Regions from separate parts of the Shewanella sedimentimangrovi genome, predicted to be linked through region 2. Evidence: predicted binding sites of a transcription regulator. Region 2 holds the regulator's gene; the other holds the start of a gene.
The links. The regulator FliA, encoded in region 2, starts transcription of late flagellar genes. The targets are predictions, from matches to a motif close to CTAAAGNTNNNNNNNNNNNNGCCGATA.
Positions count from the first base shown of each region.

Region 1: the regulator FliA is predicted to act here: its motif matches at 3,559-3,585, upstream of pomA (flagellar motor protein PomA).

Region 1 covers NZ_CP071502.1:1,214,789-1,219,961, reverse strand. The annotation lists gene JYB85_RS05200 (hypothetical protein) at 1-21, shown strand, start outside; gene thiI (tRNA uracil 4-sulfurtransferase ThiI) at 126-1,580, opposite strand; gene JYB85_RS05190 (flagellar motor protein MotB) at 1,748-2,674, opposite strand; gene pomA (flagellar motor protein PomA) at 2,679-3,446, opposite strand; gene xseB (exodeoxyribonuclease VII small subunit) at 3,716-3,955, shown strand; gene ispA ((2E,6E)-farnesyl diphosphate synthase) at 3,956-4,837, shown strand; gene dxs (1-deoxy-D-xylulose-5-phosphate synthase) at 4,861-5,173, shown strand, end outside.
Region 2 covers NZ_CP071502.1:2,756,959-2,762,131, reverse strand. The annotation lists gene flhF (flagellar biosynthesis protein FlhF) at 1-1,062, shown strand, start outside; gene JYB85_RS12020 (MinD/ParA family protein) at 1,067-1,948, shown strand; gene JYB85_RS12015 (RNA polymerase sigma factor FliA) at 1,941-2,660, shown strand; gene cheY (chemotaxis response regulator CheY) at 2,704-3,087, shown strand; gene JYB85_RS12005 (protein phosphatase CheZ) at 3,101-3,838, shown strand; gene JYB85_RS12000 (chemotaxis protein CheA) at 3,855-5,173, shown strand, end outside.

The sequences.
Region 1 (5,173 bases), 1.5 Mb from region 2:
CAACTGGCCAAGGCCGAATAAGGTTCGGGTCCCAGGCAGTAAGCACAAGCAATAATCCCAAGCCAATAAAAAAGCCGCTGTGAGCGGCTTTTTTATTGGCTTTTTTGCTAAAGCGCTGGCCAACCTCAGGGACGGTAAACCTTGATATTGGTAAAGCCCTGCTCCTGCAGATAGAGGGCCTGCAGCTTGCTCATCACCCCGCGCTCGCAGTACAGCAGGTAGGTTTTGCTGCGATCGAGATCGGCAAAGGCGGTGGCCAGCTTGAAGAAGGGAATATGCTTCACTTCCACGCCGTCGAGCTCCAAAGGTTTGTTTTCCTCTTCCTCGGGGGCGCGGATATCCACCACTATCTCGTTGCCACTGACGGCTTGCACCGTCTCGGTTTCGGCTACCTGGGCATCCATGGTGGCAGCAATTTCACGTATGTCGATGGCCTTGGCATCGGCGATTACCCTGTCCAGCAAATCGGCGGAGAACTTCAGCTCTTCCTCTTCCACCTTGGACAGCACGGCCTTGACCGTGGGACGCTGGGAGATCACGCCGCAATACTCGGGCATGGAGGCGGCAAAGTCCTCGGTGCCGATACGGCGGGCTTCGTTGATAATGTCCTGCTTGTCCATGGTGATAAGCGGTCTGAGGATCAACAAGTCGGTGCAGCGGTCAATCACGTTCAAATTGGTCAGGGTCTGGCTCGATACCTGGCCCAGGCTCTCACCTGTTACCAGTGCCTGCACGCCCATGCGGTCGGCCACCCGGGTGGCGGCACGCATCATCATACGCTTGAGGATCACCCCCATCAGGCCCTTGTCGATCCGCTCCAGGATCTCGGTCACCACGGGATCAAAGGGCACACTGATAAATTTAACCTTGTGTGATTCGCCGTAGGTCTTCCACAGGTGGTAGGCCACCTGCTTGACGCCAATCTCGTGCTGGGCGCCGCCCAAGTTAAAGAAACAGTAATGGGTACGGGCGCCCTTTTTTATGAACTGGAAGCTGGCCACACCCGAGTCGAAACCGCCGGAGATCAGCGACATCACGTCTTCCTGGGTCGCCATGGGGAAGCCACCCAAACCTTCGATACGGCGGTTTACCATGTACAGCTTGTCGCGATCGATTTCCAGGTTCACAGTAATATCAGGGTCTTTGAGCTTGACGCCCTTGGCCTCGGTGAATTGGTTCAGGCCGCCGCCCACGTAGCGCTCCACCTCGATGGAGTTGAAGTCATGCTGCCCGGAACGCTTGACCCGGACGCAGAAGGTCTTGTCTTTGAGCACATCGCGGTACACCTTGAGCGCGTGCTGATAGATGTCATCCATGGTGGTGAAGCTGTACTCGGCCACCTGCACCACGTTGGCGATGCCGGGAATGCAGGCCAGGCGCTCGGCAAACACCGACTCCAGCTCCGGCTTGTCCTTGGGCACCATCACCATGATCCTATCCCACTGGCGCTGCACCTTGGCATCTTCATCGATTTTTTTCAGCACATTGCGTATGTTGGACTCGAGCATTTTGGTAAAGCGCATTCTTACCGGTTTGCTCTTCATCATGATTTCGGGGTACAGCTTGACGATAAACTTCATTGGATTTCCGCAGGACAATTTAAAAACAGCAATTTGCCGATTATAACAAAGCACGGGGATGAGAGCAGAGCTTTTATTGCAGTATGACGGGCTGGGCCGGCGGGTAAAAACAGAGGCCCTGAATTATCAGGGCCCCATCTTCTATTGTCGGAAATGACTCAAGGAAGTTAATTGCCGACCTGGATCTCGTCGGATTCCTTGGCCTTGCCCTGCTCTATGGCGATTTCCACCCGGCGGTTACGGGCGCGGTTACCGGCCGAATCGTTGGGCACCAGGGGCGCGGTGGAGGCCATGCCCACCACCTTCATCCTGGAACTGTCGAAGCCTTTCACCTTGACCAGCTCATGGGCCACGGCCACGGCGCGCTTGGAGGACAGGTCCCAGTTGGAGCTGTAGAGCTCGTTGCTTATCTGCATATCGTCGGTGTGACCCGAGACCGTGATAATGCCTGGAACATCCTTGAGCAGGTTGCCCACGGCGCGGATCACCGGCTTGAACCTGGGTTGCAAAAAGCCCGAGCCGGAGCCGAAGGCGCCCTTCTCGCGAATACGGATAATGATCTGTTGCCCCAGGGATTCGATTTCAATGGCGCCGTCCACTATCTGCTCATTGAGCTCCTGGGCCATTTTCTTCACTTCCTGGTTAATCTTGTCCTGGGCCGAAGCGGCCTCGGATTTCTTGGCCTCGGCTGTTTCCTGTGCCGTGGCCGAGGCTTCGCCGCCCCGCTGCTCACCCTGTTGCTGCTGCACGCCACCGGCGCGATCCGAATCCCCTTCCTGGAAATCGAGGATCGGCTCGGTCATCTCGTTGGTCTGCTGGTTGATGATTTCAATGGGCGTGGGCTCAGGCTTGCCGGGACGGAATTCCAGGGCAATGACCGACGTCCCCTTGGGAATGTCCTTCACTTCCACCTTGTTCTGCACCCCGAAGGCGTACTTCATGGAGCCCGCAATCTGCTTGAACTTCATCACGTCCATTTCGGAGAAGGCCAGCAGCAGCACGAAGAAGCACATCAGCAGCGACATCAGATCGGCAAAGGTCGCCAGCCAGGCCGGCGCCCCCGGCGGCGGACAGTGACACTTGTCCTTGGCCATGGGATTACTCCCCGTCCGTGGTGTCTATCTTCCGCTGCTTTTCGGACAGATAGTTCTTGAGGAAACCTTCGATCACCCTGGGGTTCTGGCCATCCTGAATCGCCAGCACGGCGTCCATGATCAGGCTGCGGTTGAGCATTTCCTCACCCATGCGCAGCGCCAGCTTGTCGGCAATGGGAATGGCCACCATGTTGGCTATGATGGCGCCGTAAAGTGTGGTCAACAGTGCCACGGCCATTGCGGGACCGATGGACTTGGGGTCATCCATGTTGGACAACATGGCCACCAGCCCCACCAGGGTACCTATCATACCCATGGCCGGAGCCACATCACCGAAGGCCTTGAAAATACTGATACCGGTACGATGACGCTCCTCGGTCAGGGCAATATCCTTTTCCAGGGCTTCACGTACCACGTCACCGTCGTGACCATCCACCAGCATGTCGACGGCTTTTTGCATAAAACTGTTGGAGATTTGCGCCTCTTCCAGGGCCAGGAAGCCCCCCTTACGGGCCGCATCGGCCATGGAGACGGACTGCTCAATCAGCTCTTCGGGTTTTTCCAGCTTGAACATGAAAGCCTTGGCCGCAATCTTCACCGCACCGAGGAATTGCTTGAGGTTGAACTTCATCATTACCACAAACAGTGAGCCACCGAGCACGATAAGCACAGAAGGCACATCGACGAAAATCGCCAGGCCGCCGCTGCTGACCATGGCCATGATGATAAATGCAAAGGCGCCCAACAAGCCTATCAGGGTTGCTAAATCCACTATTGCTCCTCAATGGTGTCGCAAAAGGCGACAGAGATACCCAATTCAAATGCCGATCCCCTATCCCATAATGTCTGGATAAAGAGTACGTCGGTCATTCGCTATTCTCAGTTATCGGACCTAACTTGGGCAAGTTTAGTGTCATTTTATTTTTTTCAACAAAAATTCAGCAACAAAGCGTGCAGCGAGGCAAATTTTGCCCGCCTGAATTTGACCCTGGTGGGCTCCTGAGATACCTTGTGTCGGCTAAATTTTCAGGAAGTGTGACAGTGGCCAAAAAACCCGACAGCTTAACCTTTGAAGAGTCCCTGCTTGAGCTCGAACGTATAGTCGGCGAGTTGGAGCAGGGGGATGTGTCCCTCGATGATGCCCTCAAGCAATTCGAGCGCGGCATAGGACTGGTGCGCGCCAGCCAGGCCAAGCTGGAACAGGCGGAGCAAAAGGTCGCCATACTGCTCAAGCAGGAGCCGGATGCGCCCCTGGCAGACTTCCTGCCCGAGGGTGATTAAGTGCTCAAACACAGCCTGGCACAATGCCAAGCCCGGGTTGATGCCATTCTCGCCCGGGAAATCGATCAACTGGACGACGGTGCACCGCGGCTGAAGCAGGCCATGCGCCACGGCGCTCTCCTCGGCGGCAAACGTATCCGCCCCTTCCTGGTGTATGCCGTGGGTGAACTGCTGGGAGTCGACAAACAACAACTCGACCCCTGCGCCGCCGCCATCGAATGTATCCACGCTTATTCGCTGATCCATGACGACTTGCCCGCCATGGACAACGATTGCCTGCGCCGCGGTCAGCCAACGGTACATGTCGCCTTCGATGAGGCCACCGCTATTCTTGCCGGTGATGCGCTGCAGACCCTTGCCTTCGACATTATCAGCACCGCAGACGCAGAGCTGGACGCCCAGCAAAGGCTGCAGATGGTCAAGGCACTGGCCCAAGCCTCCGGCTACGCCGGCATGTGCGGCGGCCAGGCTATCGACCTTGCCGCCACTGGCCAAAGCATAGATTTGGCCCAGCTGACCCGCTTGCATAATCTCAAAACCGGTGCCCTTATCCGCTGCGCCGCCGAGCTGGCATTAATTGCCGCCAAGGCGCCGGAGTCGGAAAAAGCCGCCCTGCGCACCTATGCTGATGCCATAGGGCTGGCCTTCCAGGTGCAGGACGATATTCTCGACATTACTGCCACCACGGAAGAGCTGGGCAAGCCCCAGGGTTCGGATCTGAACGCCAACAAGAGCACCTTTCCCAAACTGCTGGGATTGGCAGGCGCACAGCAAACGGCCGATAACCTGGTGGCCGATGCACTATCGGCGCTGGCAAAATTGCCATACAATAGCCAGTTACTTGCAGAATTCGCCCGCTTCATCATAGAGCGCCGGGTATAAAAAGAGAGTCATTGAACCTCGCTATGAGTTTGGACATTTCCCAATTTCCGGTACTGGCCAAGGCCAACACCCCAGAAGAACTCAGGCAATTGCCTCAGTCACAGCTGCCGCAACTGGCCAATGAATTACGCCAGTTCCTGCTTAAATCCGTTGGCATGTCCAGTGGCCACTTCGCCTCGGGCCTGGGTACGGTCGAGCTGACCGTGGCCCTGCATTATGTGTACAACACCCCCTTCGACCGCCTGATCTGGGACGTGGGCCACCAGGCCTATCCCCATAAGATCCTCACCGGTCGCCGCGAGCGGATGCACACCATCAGACAAAAGAATGGCCTGC
Region 2 (5,173 bases):
AGCGGACAACAGGAAAGTGAGCTGGATATGCCTGCCTGGGCCCGCGGACTGGAAGCTCCTGCACCCAAATCGGCGCCCCAGCCTGCGACCTTTACACCGTCCCCCGATAAACAGCGCGCCCAGCAAAAGCCCAGCGCAGAGCTGGATGCCATGCGTGAGGAATTGAGTTCCCTGCGTAATTTGTTGACTCATCAAGTTGCCGCCCTGATGTCGGAGCAAAAGAAACGTAACAATCCGGTAGGGGCCATGCTGGAGAGCCGTTTGATTGACGCGGAGTTTTCCCCTGCCGTGGCAGCCAAGCTGGCAGCCCTGTCTGAGCATTATTCACCTGTCGAGCTGGTCAGGGCCTTGCCCCAGAGTCTGGCCAACATGTTGGACAATCAGGGCGATGACATAGTGCGTCGCGGTGGCGTGGTGGCTTTTGTCGGCCCAACCGGTGTCGGCAAGACCACTTCCATCGCCAAATTGGCGGCGCGATTCGCTGCACAACATGGCCCAGATCAAGTTGCGCTCATTACCACGGATCATTATCGCATTGGAGCCTTTGAGCAATTGGCAACTTATGGCAAAATAATGGGCTGTCCGGTAAAGCAAGCTCATGATCTCAATGAGTTGGAACAAATACTTTATCAGTTCAGGAATCGCAAGCTAGTATTGATAGATACGGCAGGAATGGGGCAAAGGGACATGCGTCTGGTGGAGCAACTGGACAACCTGACCGCTAATCGAGCCTTGCCGATCCGCAGTTATCTGGTATTGTCAGCGACATCACAACGTCGGGTGTTGCAGGATGCAGTGGAACACTTCAAAAGGATCCCCCTTTCCGGGGCTGTGTTGACCAAGCTGGATGAAGCCTGTTCTTTGGCAGGCGCCCTGAGTGTGCTGATCCAAAGCGGATTGCAGTTGAGTTATGTGACCGATGGTCAAAGGGTTCCTGAAGATATGCAAGTGGCTGATACCCTGGCGCTGGCCAAACAAGCGCTGGCAGCCATGAACGACAATGAACACAGACCCGTGAAAGAAAAGAAATGGGCAGAACAACCGACCTATGCATTTGAGTAAAGCTATGACCCGGGATCAAGCAAGCGGTTTACGTATGATGAATCAACCATATAACGAAAAAGTCAAAGTAATCGCCGTCAGCGGTGGCAAGGGCGGGGTCGGTAAGACCAGCGTTTCCATCAATACGGCGGTTGCGCTTGCCGAGAAGGGCAAGCGGGTGTTGGTACTGGATGCCGACCTGGGTCTGGCCAACGTGGATGTCATGTTGGGCCTGAGGGCCGAAAAAAACCTGTCCCATGTGCTGTCCGGCGAGGCGGAACTCGATGACATCATTCTCCGGGGCCCAAAGGGCATTGGTATTATCCCGGCGACATCGGGCGCCCAGGCCATGGTGGAGCTGACCCCAGCGCAGCACGCAGGTCTCATTCGCGCTTTCAGCGAAATGCGCACCCAGTTTGATGTGCTGATTGTGGATACCGCAGCCGGTATCTCCGACATGGTGCTGAGTTTTTCCCGCGCCGCCCAAGATGTGCTGGTGGTGGTGTGTGATGAACCCACGTCCATCACAGATGCTTATGCCCTGATTAAGATCCTCAGCCGTGAGCACGGAGTATTCAGATTCAAGATAGTGGCCAACATGGTCCGTAGCCTGCGTGAAGGTATGGAACTGTTTGCCAAGCTGAGTAAGGTCACCGACAGGTTCCTGGACGTGGCGCTGGAGCTGGTGGCGACTATCCCCTTCGATGAAAACCTGCGAAAGTCAGTGCGCAAGCAAAAGCTGATTGTCGAGGCTTATCCCAAATCACCGGCGGCCATTGCCTACCACGGTCTGGCGAACAAGGTCATGAGTTGGCCTATTCCGCAACAGCCGGGTGGTCACCTGGAGTTCTTTGTTGAACGTTTGGTGCAGCGTCCTGAGTACCAAGAGGATAGATCGAGTGAATAAAGCCGCGGCGTATACCGCTTTGGATAATAAAACATCCATCGTTGAACAGTACGCACCGCTGGTTAAAAGAATCGCGCACCACATGTTGGCCCGGTTGCCGGCTTCCGTACAGTTGGATGATTTGCTGCAGGCAGGCATGATAGGCCTGCTTGAGGCGTCGACTAAGTTTGACGGCAGCAAGGGTGCCAAGTTTGAAACATTTGCCGGGATAAGGATCCGCGGCGCCATGTTGGATGAAATCCGTCGTGGCGACTGGGTTCCCCGCTCGGTGCATCGCAATCAGCGGCGGGTCGCCCAGGTCATAGATGAGTTGGAGCAGGAACTCGGCCGTGATGCACGGGACACAGAAATCGCAGAAAGACTTGATATGACGCTGGATGAGTACCATCATATCTTGAGCGATGTTTCTGTAGGTAAAATCATAGGGATAGAAGATTTAGGCATCTCTCAGGACGTCTTGGTTCCAGAGGGTGAGCAGTCTGATGGCATCTTTGATTCTTTGGCCGACAGCCAATTTCATGGTGCTTTGGTCGAGGCCATCAAACAATTGCCAGAGAGAGATGCATTGGTATTATCGCTTTATTATGATGAAGCGCTGAACTTAAAAGAAATTGGTGCCATTCTTGATGTCAGTGAGTCCAGGGTGAGTCAAATACACAGCCAAGCTATGCTGCGACTCAAGGGCAAACTCAAGCATTGGACACACGTATAATTACTAATTGAGCATTTAGAGTGTCAGCTCACCGGAGGAAACCTTGGACAAGAATATGAAGATTCTCATTGTTGACGATTTTTCGACGATGAGGCGTATCATCAAGAACTTGTTGCGAGACCTGGGGTTCAACAATACCCAGGAGGCAGATGATGGCTCCACTGCGTTGCCCATGCTGCAAAAAGGCGATTTTGACTTTGTGGTCACGGATTGGAACATGCCCGGCATGCAGGGTATTGACCTGCTGAAGGCCATTCGTGCCGACGAAAACCTGAAGAATATCCCAGTGTTGATGGTAACTGCCGAAGCCAAGCGAGAGCAGATCATTGCCGCGGCACAGGCCGGGGTAAACGGCTATGTCGTTAAGCCATTTACCGCTGCCACCCTGAAAGAAAAGCTGGACAAGATATTCGAGCGCCTCAGTTAAGCAAGGACGGGCTATGCAGCTAAACACTTCAGGGCTCATCAGTCTCGAACAGGCGCAAATGCTTGTCGAACTCTTGTCCGCCGGTGAGCAGGATCAGGCCGATGCGCTGTTCCGTGATTTTGCCATGCCGTTGCAGCGTGAGTTGTTTGATGAAGTCGGAAAACTCACCCGCCAGCTTCACAGTGCCTTGATGGACTTTCAAGTTGATAACAGATTGTTGGAATTGGCCAATACCGAAATTCCGGATGCCAAGGAAAGACTCAATTACGTTATCGATATGACGGAACAGGCGGCCAATAAAACCATGGACGCCGTTGAAGAATGTCTGCCGCTGGCCGATGCATTGATAAACAATATTCAGACTGTGACTCCTGCATGGGACAGACTGATGCGCCGTGATATAGAGTTGAATGAATTCAAAGCGCTTTGTCACGATGTACAGCAGTTGATGGTCCGCAGCGAGAACGATTCAAACCGCCTGCGAGAACTCTTGAATCAAATTCTGATGGCGCAGGATTTCCAGGATCTTACCGGGCAAATGATCCGTCGGGTAATAGAGTTGGTTCGGGAGGTGGAGAGCAGTCTGGTCTCCATGTTGACCGTGTTTGGTGAACATACTCCCCAGGAAACCACCGAGCCCCAAAAAAGCAGCATAGAAGCCGAAGGCCCCATCATGAACGCGGAGGCGCGTCAGGATGTGGTTACGGGCCAGGATGAAGTCGACGACTTACTTTCAAGCCTGGGTTTCTGATTAAGGAGTCAGTTTAATGGCATTTGACGTAGATGAAGAGATCCTGCAGGACTTTTTGATCGAAGCCGGTGAAATTTTAGAGCTGCTGCAGGAACAATTGGTAGCGCTGGAAAACAACCCCGGTGACACGGATCTGCTTAACGCGATTTTCCGTGGTTTCCACACTGTGAAAGGTGGTGCGGGCTTCCTGGGATTGGCTCCCATGGTTGACGTCTGCCATGAATCGGAAAACACCTTTGACCTGCTGCGTACCGGCAAGCGTCATGTCACCGCCGAATTGATGGATATCATCCTCCAGGCGGTCGATGCCATTAATACCATGTTTGCTCAAACCCAGGCCGGCCAGGAGCAAGACCCTGCCTCCCCTGAGTTGCTGGCCAAGCTTAAACTCCTGTCTTCGGGGGCGCCGCTTCCCTCCGAAGGTGGTGCGGTTGCATCCGCGCCTGAACCAGAGCCTGAACCAGACCCCATTCCTGAACCCGTAGTGGCAGCGCCAGCTTCCAAAAACACCAGTGGCGGCGAATCCAGCATTGATGAAATTAACGAGGCTGAATTTGAGGCCTTGCTTGATGCACTCCACGGTTCCGGCAAGGGACCCGGCGTCAAGGCTGGCGTCCCACAGGATGTAGCTGGCAAAGCCACCGCCGCTAAACCCAGTCCAGCACCGTCAGGTGACGATATTACCGATGATGAGTTTGAGGCCTTGCTCGATGAGCTCCATGGTGCCGGCAAATTCAAGAGCGCGGCCAAGGGTGAAGTGGCCAAAGTGGAAGTCAGTGCTGCCGACAAGGTCGATGCAGACGAAATTACCGATGAAGAATTTGAACGCCTGCTGGATGAATTGCATGGCAAGGGTACCGGGCCAGGCAAATCTGCCGCAGAGCCAGCTGCACCCAAGCCATCAGCGCCCAAGCAAGCCGCTGCAGTAACACCTGCTGCGCCTCAGCCCCAGATGGCTAAGGCTGCCGCGGTGCCAGAAGCGCCGGCAGCCCAGGCAAAAGCTGCAGCGACCAACGTGCCCCAGGGTGAAACCACAGTGCGGGTGGATACCGCCCGTCTCGACCAGATCATGAACATGGTGGGTGAGCTGGTACTGGTGCGCAATCGTCTCGTGAGTTTGGGCGTAACCCGTGAAGACGAGGAGATGTCCAAGGCGCTGGCAAACCTGGATTTGGTGACTGCCGATCTGCAGGGCGCGGTGATGAAAACCCGCATGCAGCCCATCAAGAAAGTCTTTGGTCGTTTCCCTCGGGTGGTCCGTGACCTTGCCCGCAGTCTGAACAAGGAAATCGATCTGATTCTGGTGGGTGAAGAGACTGACCTGGATAAAAATCT